3 regions of the Catenulispora sp. EB89 genome follow, and region 2 is predicted to be linked to each of the others. Evidence: riboswitches for the same ligand, from Rfam matches in the RefSeq annotation. Region 2 holds a riboswitch; each other region holds the start of a gene.
What was found. A riboswitch is a leader RNA that binds a small molecule or an ion and turns the genes downstream of it on or off. The one in region 2 is predicted to bind cobalamin.
Positions count from the first base shown of each region.

Region 1 (4,688 bases), on a different contig from region 2:
GCCGGTGTGGTCGAAGATCGGCGCGGCCACGCACCGGACCTCCGGCTCGTTCTCGCGGTCGTCGATGGAGTAGCCGCGGGCGCGGATGCGGGCCAGGTCCGCGCGGAGTTGGGACTCGTCGGAGAGGGTCCAGGCGGTGATCGGGCGCATCCCGGCGGCGACCACTTCCTGGACCGTCTCCTCCGGGAGCCACGCGAGCATCGCCTTTCCGCTGGCCGTGCAGTAGGCCGGGGCGCGGCTGCCGACTCGGGACGCCATGCGGACGTTGGTCTCGTTCTCGACCTTGTCGACGTAGACGATGTCAGGGCACTCCCAGACCGTCAGGTGCACGGTCTCCCCCACCTCGCGCTGGAGCTTGCGGAGGTGGTCCACGGCGATGCCGCGCAGGTCCAGCGTGGACAGGTAGGCCTGGCCGAGGCGGAGGGCGCCGTGGCCGAGGCGGAACCAGCCGGTCTCGCGGTCGCGGTCCAGCAGGTGTTCTTCGAGCAGGGGGCCGGTCAGGCGCAGCACGGTGCTCTTGTTCAGTCCGAGGTCTTCGGCCAGCTTGCCGAGGGGGACGCCGCGGCCGCTGCCGGCGTGTTCGCGGACGTATCCGAGGACCGCCAGCGCGCGCCGCAGCGACGACGACTGGTTGCGGTCTCCTGGAGCCGGCGGGGCTTGGCCGTCTTGTTCCGCCATCGCGTCATGTCCTCTCGGTTGCTGTGTTCGGCGCGGTCTTCGACACGCCATTTTGCTATGCAAAAGACTTGAAGCAAGCCCTTGTCCGGCCGCCGCCGGCCCGCCTAACGTCAGCCGGCATCGAGCCCTTCGGCGCTGCGCCGCACCGCTGAACTGGGCTGATCATCCCCGGCACCTGTCAAGGCCTGCCTCGGCCCCGATCAGCGCGGAGGTTCACTGTGCACGGCTTCGTCCATTGGCTGCAGCACGACACCGGCGGCCTGCTCACGCTCTGCGGATGCTCCATAGCCCTGCTGCTGTTCCTCATCATCAAGATCAAGCTCGAACCCTTCATCGCCCTGATCGCCGCCAGCCTGGTGCTCGCGCTGGCGGCCGGGCTCCCGGTCTCGACGATCGTCGGGACCGCGCTGGTCAGCAACAAGTCGTTGCTGGAGACCGGATTCGGCTCGATCCTCGGCCACAGCGCGGCGATCATCGGGCTCGGCACGATCTTCGGCGCGCTGCTCGAGCGCTCCGGCGGGGCCGACGTGCTGGCCGCGCGGCTGCAGGCGGCCTTCGGGGAGCGGGGCGCGCCGCTGGCGATGGGGCTGACCGGCCTCATCTTCGGCATCCCGGTGTTCTTCGACGTCGGCATCTTCGTGCTGGCGCCGCTGGTCTACGTCGCGGCCCGGCGCGGCGGCCACTCGCTGGTGGTCTACGCGCTCCCGATGCTCGCCGGCCTGTCGATGACGCACGCGTTCCTGCCGCCGCACCCCGGCCCGGTCGCCGTCACCGGGCTGCTCGGCGTCAGCCTCGGGTGGATGCTCATCATGGGGCTGATCTGCGGCCTGCCGGCGTTTCTGGTGGCCGGGGTGGCGTGGGGCAGCTGGATCGGCAAGCGGGTGATCATCGCCGTGCCCGAGATGGACGGCCGGAGTGGCGATGGCGATCAGGTGGCCGCGCTGTCGGAAGAGGCCGCCGTGGAGACAGACGCAGCAGTGGGGCGCAAGGCTCCGCGGTTGTCGATGATCATCGGTCTCATCGCGGTGCCGTTGGTGCTGATCCTCGGTGCGACGTTCGGGACCGTCTATCTGAAGAAGAGCTCGGCGCTGCCGGTGCTCACGTTCCTCGGCACCCCCTCGGTGGCGCTGACCATCGCCGTCCTGCTGGCCTTCTGGCTGCTCGGGACGCGGCGCGGATTCAGCCGCGCGGAGCTGGCCGAGCTCAGCTCGAACTCGCTGCGTCCGGTGGCGATGATCCTGCTCGTGATCGGGGCGGGCAGCTTCTTCGGCGCCGTGATCACCGCGACCGGCGTCGGCAAGGCCCTGTCCCAGTCGCTGACCACGGCCGGCCTCCCGCTGATCCTCCTGGCCTACGTCATCAGCTGCGGCATGCGCCTGGCGCAGGGGTCCGCCACGGTCGCGATCGTCACGACCGGCGGCATCGTCGCGCCGCTGGTGGAGAAGGGCCATTTCGCACAGCCGCACATCGCGCTGATCGCGGTGGCCATCTCGGCCGGATCGATCATCGCCTCGCATGTGAACGACGGCGGGTTCTGGATCGTCTCGCGGTACTTCAACATGACCGTCAAGGACACGCTGCGGACGTGGACCGTGCTGGAGACGATCCTGTCAGTGGTCGGATTCACCGCAGCAGGGCTGCTCAGCCTGGCGATCTGATATCGCCACGCCACGCCACGCCGTCCGACATGCGGGCAGCCTGGTCCGTCCCCTGGAACCGCCCTACAGTGAAAGAGCAGTCGGTTCGCCGATGTCATCCAGACATCGGCGGCGTAAGAGGGAACCCGGTGGAATTCCGGGACTGCCCCGCAGCGGTGAGTGGGAACGACCGCCGTCATCAGCACTGGGCCCGCGAGGGCCTGGGAAGCGACGGCCAGTAGGAGTCGGCCTTTCCCGGCCGGCGTGCCCGCGAGTCCGAAGACCTGCCACTGCCCGCGCGCGACCGTGCGCGGAGATCTCGGTGACCTCGAGGGCGGGTCGACGGACAGCAGCGGACGAGCCGGGCCGCGACAGCGCCCGGGCCCGGTCTGCGACGCCACCCCTTCGCGCCTTCGTCCCCTTCCGGGATCGCAGGAGAACTGCTCGCGAAGGAGAGCGTCTTGACCCGCAAGACCACCACCAGGACGACAGCCGCACGCGCCACCGTGTACGGCTACCCGCGCCAGGGCTGCAACCGGGAGCTGAAGAAGGCCGTCGAAGGGTACTGGCACGGCCGCGTCAGCGCGGAAGCGCTGCACCAGACCGCATCCGACCTGCGACGGGAGAACTGGCGCCAGCTCGCCGAGGCCGGCATCGACGAGGTGCCCAGCGGCGACTTCTCGCTCTACGACCACGTCCTGGACACCAGCGTCATGGTCGGCGCGATCCCGCCGCGGCACCGGGCCGCCGTGGCCGCGAATCCGCTCGACGGCTACTTCGCGATGGCCCGTGGGACGCAGGACACCGCGCCCCTGGAGATGACCAAGTGGTTCGACACCAACTACCACTACCTGGTCCCCGAGCTCGGGCCCGACACCGTCTTCACCGCTGATGCCGGCAAGCAGGTCGCCGAGTTCAAGGAGGCGACGGCGCTCGGCCACACCGCGCGGCCGGTGCTCCTCGGCCCGGTCAGCTACCTGCTGCTGGCCAAGCCGGTGCTCGGCGCCTCGCCGCTGTTCGAGCCGGTCAACCTGATCAACCGCCTGCTGCCGGTCTACGCCGAGATCCTCGCCGACCTGCGCGCCGCCGGGGCCCAGTGGGTCCAGCTCGACGAGCCCGCCCTGGTCCAGGACCAGCCCGAGGAGATCCTGCGCACCGCCGCGCGCGCCTACCTCGACCTCGGCCGCCTCACCGACCGGCCGAAGATCCTCGCCGCCTCCTACTTCGACCGGCTCGGCGCGGCGTTGCCGGTGCTCGCGCAGGCCCCGATCGAGGGCCTGGCGCTGGACTTCACCGGTCCGGCCGCCGCGAACCTGGACGCCCTGGCGGCGATCGGCGGCCTGCCGGGCAAGCGGCTGGTGGCCGGGGTCGTGAACGGCCGCAACGTGTGGATCAACGACCTCGCCGCCTCGCTGTCGACGCTGGGCACGCTGCTCGGTCTGGCCGACCGTGTGGACGTCGCGGCCTCCTGCTCGCTCCTGCACGTGCCGCTGGACGCCGAGGCCGAACGCGGCCTGGACCCGCAGATCGCCCGCTGGCTCGCCTTCGCCCGGCAGAAGACCGCCGAGCTCGCCGTGCTGGCCCGAGGCCTGTCGCAGGGCACGGACACGATCGCCGCCGAGCTCGCGGCCAACCGGGCCGACCTGGCCTCCCGGGCCGGATCGGCGGTGACCGGTGACCCGGAGGTACGGACACGCGCTGCATCCGTTACGGACGCTCACATCCACCGTTCCCAGCCGTACGCCGAACGCACCGCCGCCCAGCGGGCCCGGCTGGCGCTGCCACCGCTGCCGACGACCACGATCGGCTCGTTCCCGCAGACCGACGAGCTGCGCGCGGCCCGGGCCGGCCTGCGCGCCGGCCGCATCGACGACGCCGCCTACCGGGAGCGGATCGAGGCCGAGATCCGCGAGGTCGTGGGCTTCCAGGAACGGGTCGGGCTCGACGTCCTGGTGCACGGCGAGGCCGAACGCAACGACATGGTCCAGTACTTCGCCGAGCAGCTGGTCGGCTATCTGGCCACGCGGCACGGCTGGGTCCAGTCCTACGGCACCCGCTACGTCCGGCCACCGATCCTGGCCGGCGACATCTCGCGCCCGGCCCCGATGACCGTCCGCTGGACGAGCTACGCGCAGTCGCTGACGGCCAAGCCGGTCAAGGGCATGCTCACCGGCCCGGTGACGATGCTCGCCTGGTCCTTCGTCCGCGACGACCAGCCGCTCGCCGACACCGCCCGGCAGGTGGCCCTCGCGCTGCGCGACGAGGTGGCCGACCTGGAGGCGGCCGGGACCGCGGTGATCCAGGTCGACGAGCCGGCGCTGCGCGAGACGCTGCCGCTGCGCGCCGCCGACCGTCCGGCGTACCTGGCGTGGG
Region 1 covers NZ_JBGCCU010000005.1:93,501-98,188, reverse strand. Annotated here, with positions in the region: gene ABH920_RS12705 (IclR family transcriptional regulator) at 1-678, opposite strand, end outside; gene ABH920_RS12700 (GntP family permease) at 897-2,336, shown strand; cobalamin riboswitch at 2,401-2,622, shown strand; gene metE (5-methyltetrahydropteroyltriglutamate--homocysteine S-methyltransferase) at 2,777-4,688, shown strand, end outside.
Region 1: another riboswitch for cobalamin. It lies ahead of metE (5-methyltetrahydropteroyltriglutamate--homocysteine S-methyltransferase); the one in region 2 lies ahead of ABH920_RS00795 (ABC transporter substrate-binding protein).

Region 2 (4,688 bases):
TCGCCACCCAGCAGCTCAACCTCAAGGTCCCCCGCGGCGACAACGGCCTGTCGGCGGTGCCCGGCAGCGACAAGTTCCGGCTGCGGATGCTGGCTCCGGCCGACGGATACGACCGCTGCCAGGAGGTGTTCGAGGCGAACCGGCCGGGCCGGCCGGGGATGCTGCCGCGGGTCGGCGAGGGCTGGCGGGACTCGGCGCTGGCCGACGACGAGTTCGCCCGGGACGAGGCGGGCCCGCTGCGCTGTGTCCTGGCCGAGGACGCCGACGGCCGGGCCGTGGGCTTCGCGCGCTACCGGGTCAAGGAGGACTTCGACAACCCGGCGCACCCGGACTGCAAGGTGCGGGTGCAGGAGGTCTACGGCCGCGACCTCGCCTCCTACGCCGCGATGTGGCGCTTCCTGCTCGACCTGGACCTGACCAGCGAGGTCCATGCCCAGGTGCCGGTCGACGACCCGCTGATGCACCTGCTGGCCGACACCCGGCGCTCGCTGCCCCGGCTGCAGGACGACATGTACCTGCGGCTCGTGGACGTGGACCGGGCGCTCACGGCGCGCCGCTACGCGGGGCCGGTGGACGTGGTGTTCGACGTCGCCGACTCGTTCTGCCCCTGGAACGCCGGCCGCTGGCGGCTCCGCGGCGACGCCGACGGCGCGGTCTGCGAGCGCACGACGGACCCGGCCGACCTGGTGCTCGGCGTGCGCGAACTCGGCAGCGCCTACCTAGGCGGCCTGTCGCTGAGCGCCCTCGCCCGCGCCGGACGGGTCGAGGAGCTGCGGGCCGGGACGCTGGCGGCGGCGTCGCGGGCGTTTGTGAGCGACGTCGCGCCGTGGCTGCCCTTCGGCTTCTAATCGCGATCTCATACTGTGGGCGGCATGACTGAGGTACAGGTGAAGGACTACAACGGCGTACTCCTGAAGCGGCACCCCGCGTCGGGCAACGGCGTGGTCGCGGAGATCGTGCTGAACCGCGCGTCGGCGATGAACGCCATCTCGACGGCGATGGCCGCGGCGATCCGCGACGTCGCGCCGGAGCTGGCCGAGGACCCGGCGGTACGCGCGGTGGTGGTGTCGTCGGCACCGCCGGAGGCCGAGGGCAAGAACCACGCGTTCTGCGTCGGCGTGGACCTCAAGGAACGCAACCAGATGAGCGACGCGGAACTGGTCGCCACCCGCCCGGCCTTCCGCCGGACCTGGGGCGCGTTCGGCTCCCTGCCGATGCCGGTCATCGCCGCGGTCTCCGGCTACGCCCTCGGCGGCGGCTGCGAACTGGCCCTGGCCTGCGACCTGATCGTGGCCGACGACGGCGCGGTCTTCGGCCTGCCGGAGGTCTCAGTCGGCGTCATCCCCGGCGGCGGCGGCACGCAGACCCTGGTACGCCGCATCGGCACGAACCGCGCCGCCGACCTGATCTTCACGGCCCGCCGCATCGACGCCGACGAAGCCGACCGCTTCGGCATGGTGGACCGCCGGATCACAGGAGCCTCGACAGCGCGCGACGCGGCACTGGAGCTGGCGCAGCAGATCGCGAAGAACTCGCCGATCGGGGTCCGCAACGCGAAGCACGCGCTGAAGGTCGGCGCCGACCTGCCGCTGGCCGCGGGGCTGGATGTGGAGGACGGGGCTTGGCGGGCGACGGCTTTCTCGGCGGACCGGGCCGAGGGTGTGCGGGCGTTTGTGGAGAAGCGGGCGCCGGTTTGGCCGTGATTCGGCGCTATATTCCCGGGGGATCACACCACCCTGCGTCCAGTATCCGGCCCGGTCAACCGCCGGCGGAAGGACACCGGGCCGGAAAGCACCCGCTCGGAGTAGTGCAGATCACCAGCCGTCGCCCCGTTCGGCGTTAGGCGCGCGCCCTGGCGCTTGCTAGCGTCAGGGGCGACGGCGGTGTGCGCCGTCCACAACGTGTGCAGCGAAGCCGGTGGGAGTCCGGCGCTGTCCCGCAACTGTGAGCTCCGCCCTTCGGAGTGAGCCAGGTCGCCTCACGCGGTGTGCCAACGTTCGGCCCTCGCGGTTCGGGGCGGTCCGGCTGTGCGCTTCACGCCTCATCTGGGTCGGTGCGTGCTGTGCGGACCGCGGATCAGCCGGAGGAGCTGACTTCGTGCATTCTCGTCTGCACATTCTGACGCGGCGGGTGGCCGTCGGCGTCGTCGCGGCCTCGGCGCTGCTGGCCGCCGGGTGTTCGTCGTCGAAGTCGGCGTCGGCTGGCTCAGGGGCGTCGACCACCGCGACGACCGCCGCTTCCAGCACGGCCGCGTTCCCGGCGACCATCACCGCGAAGAACGGTGCGGTGAAGCTGGCCGCCGAACCCAAGAAGATCGTGTCGCTGTCACCGTCGGCCACCGAGGATCTGTTCCAGATCGGTGCGGGCTCGCAGGTCGTCGCGGTCGACGACCAGTCGAACTTCCCTGCCACGGCGCCGAAGACGACGTTGTCCGGCTACAAGCCGAACGCCGAGGCGATCGCGAAGTACAACCCGGACCTGGTGGTCGTCGCCGACGACAGCTCGCAGATCGTGGAGCAGCTCGGGAAGCTGAACGTGCCGGTGCTGTGGTTCGACGCCCCGAACACGCTGGACGACGCCTACAGCCAGATCACCGAACTCGGCGCCGCCACCGGTCACGCCGGGCCGGCCGCCACCACGGTCGCGGGTATGAAGCAGCAGATCACCGCAGCCATCGCGGCCACGAAGAAGCCGACCAGTCCCCTGAAGTACTACTACGAGGTCGGCACGCCGGGGAACTACAGCGCGACCTCGAAGACCTTCATCGGCTCGATCTTCGCGCAGTTCGGCCTCACCAACATCGCCGATCCGGCGGACAAGACCGGCGGCGGCTACCCCCAGCTGTCCGACGAGTACCTGGTCACCTCGGCGCCCGACCTGATCTTCCTGGCCGACACCAAGTGCTGCCAGCAGACCGCCGCCACCGTCGCCGCCCGCCCCGGCTGGTCGGCGATCCCCGCGGTGAAGAACGCCGCGAAGGGCACCGTCGTCGGCCTCGACGACGACATCGCCTCGCGCTGGGGCCCGCGCCTGGTGCAGCTGGTGCAGCAGATCGCGAAGGCCGTGAACCAGGCCCAGGGCTGAGCGGGGAGGAGATGGGGCGAGGGACGGATCCGGTGCCGGCCGACGTGAGCAGCCTGGGCGGCGGCGACTCCGCGCACGCGCACACGCACGCCGAGCACGGTGCTGCGGCGGCGGGGCAGGCAGAGAGTGGCGGCGGTGCGGCGAAGAAAGCTGCGGTCGGCGTACCCGAGCTTGCGGGCACCAGCGGTGCGGCGAAGGAAGCTGCGGCTGGCGCACCGGAGCTTGCGGGCATCAGCCTTGCGGCGGAAAGCAGCGCCCGCCGCCGAACCCGCCGAATCCACCCAACCCGCCCCACCATCGCCCTCCTCACCGGCCTCCTCGTCCTCCTCCTCGCCGTCCTCGTCTCCAGCCTCGGCGGCGCGGCGGGCCTCCCGGTCGCCGGCACCGCCAAGGCCCTCCTCGACAAGCTCCCCTTCGTCGACCTCCGCACGGGGCTCGGGCCGGTGCAGCTGAGTGTGCTCGACCAGATTCGGCTGCCGCGCGTCGTGCTCGCGACGCTCGTCGGGGCGCTGCTCGCGCAGGCCGGTGCCGCGTATCAGGGTGTCTTCCGGAATCCGTTGTCCGATTCCGGGACCATCGGGGCTTCGGCCGGTGCCGGGATGGCCGCGACGCTCGTCATCGTCTACGGCGGCGGGCCTGAGCACACCGTGGCCGGGATCGGCGCTGTGCCGCTCGCGGCGTTCGTCGGGGCGCTCGGCGGGGTGCTCGCCAGTTATGTGCTCGGCACGTTCGTGGGTCGCGGGGGCACCGCTTCGCTCATCCTCGCCGGGGTCGCCGTCAGTTCGTTCGTCGGGGCGGTGCAGGCATTCGTCATGCAGCGGAGCACCGCGGACGTGCGGCAGGTGTACTCGTGGCTGTTCGGGAGTTTCGCTGCCGCCGACTGGTCGTTGGTGCGGTTGGCGCTGCCCTATGCCGTCATCAGTGTCCTGATCGTCACTGTGCACGCCCGGCATCTCGACGTCCTCGCGCTCGGCGACGACGAGGCCGCCACGCTCGGCCTGCATCCGGTGCGCACGCGCGTGATCGTGCTGGCCGCCGCGTCGCTGGCGACCGCGACGGCGGTGGCGGTCAGCGGCATCATCGGCTTCGTCGGGCTGGTGGTGCCGCATGTCGTGCGGCGTGTCGCCGGGCCCGGGCATCGGCTGCTGCTGCCGATGAGCCTGCTGGTCGGTGGGGCGTTCCTGGTGTTGGCCGATCTGCTGGCGCGGACCGTGCTGGCGCCGGCCGAGCTGCCGATCGGGGTCGTCACCTCGTTCGTCGGGGCGCCGTTCTTCCTGGTCATCCTGCGGGCCACGCGGGAGCGTGACCGGTGAGCGCGGTCAAGGCCGCCGGGGTGCGGGTGCGGCTGGACCGCAAGCCGATCCTGCACGGCGTCGACCTCGACGTGGCCGCCGGGGCCTGGCACGCCGTGCTCGGACCGAACGGCGCGGGCAAGTCCACGCTGCTCAAGGCGATCGTCGGCATCCTGCCGTACGAGGGCGACATCAGCGTCGGCGGCGAGGCCGTCGCGAAGCTCTCCGCCAAACACCGGGCCCGCCTCATCGCCTACGTCCCGCAGCAGCCGCAGCTTCCCGGCGACATGACCGTCTCCGAGTACGTCCTGC
Region 2 covers NZ_JBGCCU010000001.1:176,679-181,366, reverse strand. Annotated here, with positions in the region: gene ABH920_RS00805 (GNAT family N-acetyltransferase) at 1-848, shown strand, start outside; gene ABH920_RS00800 (enoyl-CoA hydratase/isomerase family protein) at 873-1,703, shown strand; cobalamin riboswitch at 1,865-1,993, shown strand; gene ABH920_RS00795 (ABC transporter substrate-binding protein) at 2,098-3,084, shown strand; gene ABH920_RS00790 (FecCD family ABC transporter permease) at 3,360-4,397, shown strand; gene ABH920_RS00785 (ABC transporter ATP-binding protein) at 4,394-4,688, shown strand, end outside.

Region 3 (4,688 bases), on a different contig from region 2:
CCGTCGGCCTGGCCCGGGCCGGGCACGTCGCCGCGACCGACCGCGTCCTGGTCACCGGGGCCGGCGGCGGCGTCGGCGAGGCGCTCGCGGCGGTCCTGGCCCTGCGCCACCCCACGGCGCTGGTCGGCGGCACCAGCGCGCGCTCCGCCGCCACCCTCGCCGCCGCCTACCGCCCCGCGATCCGCGACGCCGAGTTCGCCGCCAACGCCCGCGAGGCCGCCGACGGCGCGCTGTTCGACGTGGTCCTGGAGTCCATCGGCGGCGACGTGTCGGCCGCGATGCCCGCGCTGCTCGCCCCCGGCGGCCGCCTGGTCAGCTACGGCGCCGCCGCCGGCCAGCCGGACCCCGCCGCCCCGAGCCTGGCGGACCTGCGCCGCAACAACTGGACCACGGCCGGCTTCAGCATCATCAACCGGGCCCGGGGCGACGCCGGCGCGGTCGGCGACCTCATCGCCGGGGTCTTCGCGCTCACCGCCGAGGGGCTGGCGATCCCGGCGCCGCGCGTCATCGGCTGGAGCGAGGCCGCCGAGGCGCACATCGCGCAGGCCGAGAACCGCAGCCCCGGCAAGACCGTCGTCGCGGTCCGGAGCTGAGCACGTGACGCCGCCGCCGGCCGACTCGCGAGGCTCGGCCGGCTCCCGGGGCTCGGCCAGCTCCCGAGCCTCGGCCGAGCCCCGGACCCCGAGCGAGCCCACGCAGGAGCGCGCCCGCCGCACCCGCCGCGCGATCCTGCTGGCCGCGTCCGAGTGCTTCGCAGAGCTCGGCTACGCGACGGCCACCACCAGCGAGATCGCGGCCCGCGCCGGCGTCACCAAGGGCGCCCTCGCCTTCCACTTCCCGGCGAAGGCCGCCATCGCGGCGGCCATCGTCGAGGAGTGCTACGAGCAGTGGCCCTCGGTGGTCACCGAGGTGACGCCGGCGCACAATCGGGTCCTCGACCTCCTCGGCGAGGTCTTCGCCCGCATCGCGGCGCAGATCCGCGAGGACCCGATCGTCCGCGCGACGGTCCGCCTGCAAGCCGAGCGCGCGCTGATCTCCGAGCCGGTCCACATGCCGTTCGTGGACTGGATCGCCACCTCGACCGACCTGTTCCGCACCGCCGCCGACCGCGGCGAGCTCCGGCCCGGAGCCGATCCCGGCGCACTGGCCCGGGCCTCGGTCGCCGGCTTCCAGGGCGTCCAGCACGTCTCGGGCATCCTGTCCGGCCACGCCGACGTCGCCGAGCGAGTCGCCGAGTGGTGGTCGGTCATGCGGGCCGGCGTCGCCGCCACTACCGACGATCACGTTTCCTGATCGCTGCCAGTCGACATCTCCCCTTGTCCGAAACCCCGTCCCCGACTGGAGTAGACCCATGTCCGTCATCCCCGCATCCCACACCGACCTGCTCGAGCGCCCCGTCTTCTGCCACCTGGCGACGATCCGCGCCGACGGCACCCCGCACGTGAACCCGATGTGGTTCCTGTGGGACGGCCAATTCCTGTCCTTCACCACCTCGACCAAGCGCGCGAAGTACAAGGAACTCAACGACCGCCCGCACGCCGCGGTCTCCATCAACGACCCCGAGGCCCCGTACCGCTACCTGGAGCTGCGCGGGACCGTGGACCGCATCGAGCCGGACCCGGAGGGTGACTTCTTCGCCGTCCTGGCCGACCGCTACGCGCTGCCGATGGACGGTCCCGTGGGCGACGCGCCGACCCGCGTGCGGATCTACCTGCGGCCGACGCACGCCACCTTCCAGTAGTCCCCTGACATACAGCATGTTGATTGGAATTTGAGCGCCGCCACAAGATATGGTGTCCGATGCAGCTGGTTCGACCACCGCCCCGCACAAGGGCGGCGGTCGAGGCAAGAGGGAACCCGGTGCGAGACCGGGACTGCCCCGCAGCGGTGAGTGGGAACGACAGCCGTCGTACACACTGGGCCGAGTGGCGCCGGAAGGCGCCGGCCTGGGAAGTGACGGCCAGTAGGTTCGCGCGGTCCTCCCCGGGCCCGCGAGCGCCCGCGAGTCCGAAGACCTGCCAGCCGTGCCGTGCCCGGACGTGGGGTACGGCTGGTCCGAGGCCGCGTGGGACGGCTGACGGCGGAGCGCGTCGCGGCTTTCGCGTGCCTCCGGTGTCTGCTCGCCAACGGTTCGGACCTCGGACCTACGACTGGCGAGGAGAAGGTTGTGACGGTCACGCTCACACATGTCGAGACCACGGACGCAGCGAGGCGCGCGGGGGCGCAGGCGCTGCCGCCGGTGACCACGACAGCGACGACAGCGACGACAGCGGCTCAGCTCGAAGCGGAGATCGCGGACAAGTCCGCGGACCTGCCCGACGTCGACGCGGCGCGCGTGGCCCGCAAGACCTTCGCCGGCCTGCCGCCGAACGCCACCGCCGACCAGATCGCCGACCTCGCCGTCCAGAGCGCGGCCGAGCTCATCGGCGAGGAGCCGCAGTACTCGAAGCTCGCCGCCCGCCTGCTGTCCGGGGTCATCGCCCGCGAAGCCGCCGGCCAGGGCGCGACCGGCTTCAGCGCGTCCATCGCCGTCGGGCATCGGGAGGGCCTGATCGGCGATGTGACGGAGGCTCTGGTGAGCTCGGCGGCCGAGCGGTTCGACGCCGCGATCGACCCCGAGGGCGACCTCCGCTTCGAGTACTTCGGCCTGCGCACCGTCTACGACCGCTACCTGCTGCGGCACCCGGTGACCCGCCGCGTGATCGAGACCCCGCAGCACTTCCTGCTGCGCGTCGCCGTCGGGCTGTCGCAGGACCCGCAGGAGGCCGTCGGCTTCTACCGCCTGATGTCCTCGCTGGCCTACCTGCCGAGCTCGCCGACGCTGTTCAACTCCGGCACCCGGCACACCCAGATGTCGTCCTGCTACCTGGTGGACTCCCCGCGCGACGAGCTGGACTCCATCTACGACCGCTACCAACAGGTCGCGCGCCTGTCGAAGTTCGCCGGCGGCATCGGCATCGGCTTCTCCCGGGTCCGCGGGCGCGGCGCCCTGATCCGCAGCACCAACGGCCGCTCCAACGGCATCGTCCCGTTCCTGCGCACGCTGGACTCCTCGGTCGCCGCGGTCAACCAGGGCGGCCGGCGCAAGGGCGCGGCGTGCGTGTACCTGGAGCCGTGGCACCCGGACGTCGAGGAGTTCCTCCAGCTGCGGGACAACACCGGCGAGGACGCGCGCCGCACGCACAACCTGAACCTGGCCAACTGGATCCCGGACGAGTTCATGCGCCGCGTCGAGGCCGACGGCCTCTGGTCCCTGATGGACCCCGACCAGGTTCCGGAGCTGCCGGACCTGTGGGGCGCGGAGTTCGACGCGGCGTACCGCGCGGCCGAGGCCGAGGGCCGCTACGTCCGGCAGGTCTCGGCGCGTGAGCTCTACGGCAAGATGATGCGCACACTGGCGCAGACCGGCAACGGCTGGATGACGTTCAAGGACGCATCGAACAAGCTCTGCAACCAGACCGGCGTCCCCGGCAACACCGTGCACCTGTCGAATCTGTGCACTGAAATCATCGAGGTCTCCTCCGACGCCGAGACCGCCGTCTGCAACCTGGGCTCGATCAACCTCGGCGCGCACCTGACCGCGTCCCGCGACGCGATCGACTGGGACCGGCTGCGCGCCACGGTCCGCACCGCCGTGGTCTTCCTGGACCGGGTCATCGACATCAACTACTACCCGAGCGAGCAGACCGCGGCGTCGAACCCGCGCTGGCGTCCGGTCGGGCTGGGCCTGATGGGGCTGCAGGACGTGTTCTTCGCGCTGCGGCTGCCCTTCGACGACGCGCGGGCGCAGGAGCTGTCGACGCGGATCTCCGAGGAGATCTACCTGACCGCGCTGGAGACCTCGGCCGGGCTGGCGGAGGAGTTCGGCGCGCACCCGGCGTTCGCGGACACCCGCGCCGCGAAGGGCGACCTGCAGCCGGACCTGTGGAACGTCGCCACCTCGCCGGAGCTGGCCGCGCGCTGGAGCAGGGTCCGCGGCCGGATCGCGGCCACCGGCCTGCGCAACTCGCTGCTGGTGGCGATCGCCCCGACCGCGACCATCGCCTCCATCGCCGGCTGCTACGAGTGCATCGAGCCGCAGGTGTCGAACCTGTTCAAGCGCGAGACGCTGTCCGGGGAGTTCCTGCAGATCAACTCGGCGCTGGTCGGCGAGCTGAAGGCGCTGGGGCTGTGGACCCCGGCGGTGCGCGAGGCGATCAAGCGGGCCGAGGGCTCGGTGCAGGGCGTCGAGGCGCTGCCGGCGGAGATCAGGGCCCTGTACCGGACGGCGTGGGAGCTGCCGCAGAAGGCGCTGATCGAGCTGGCCGCGGCCCGCGGGCCGTTCGTCGACCAGTCGCAGTCGCTGAACCTCTTCCTGGCCGCGCCGACGATCGGGAAGCTGTCGTCGATGTACATGTACGCCTGGAAGGCCGGGCTGAAGTCCACATACTACCTGCGCTCGCGGCCCGCGACGCGGATCCAGCAGGCGACGGTCGCCGCCACCGCCGCCACGGCCACCCCCGCCGACCTGCCGGTGATCGCCGACGACGACGCGATCGCCTGCTCGCTGGAGAACCCCGAAGCCTGCGAAGCCTGCCAGTAAAGGAAATCCGTCTCATGCTGCTCGACCCGGGTCTGGACCTGACCCTGCGCCCGATGCGCTACCCGCACTTCTTCGACCGCTACCGCGACGCGATCAAGAACACCTG
Region 3 covers NZ_JBGCCU010000024.1:35,938-40,625, forward strand. Annotated here, with positions in the region: gene ABH920_RS37530 (zinc-binding alcohol dehydrogenase family protein) at 1-593, shown strand, start outside; gene ABH920_RS37535 (ScbR family autoregulator-binding transcription factor) at 598-1,293, shown strand; gene ABH920_RS37540 (PPOX class F420-dependent oxidoreductase) at 1,352-1,741, shown strand; cobalamin riboswitch at 1,791-2,038, shown strand; gene ABH920_RS37545 (ribonucleoside-diphosphate reductase subunit alpha) at 2,291-4,582, shown strand; gene ABH920_RS37550 (ribonucleotide-diphosphate reductase subunit beta) at 4,597-4,688, shown strand, end outside.
Region 3: another riboswitch for cobalamin. It lies ahead of ABH920_RS37545 (ribonucleoside-diphosphate reductase subunit alpha); the one in region 2 lies ahead of ABH920_RS00795 (ABC transporter substrate-binding protein).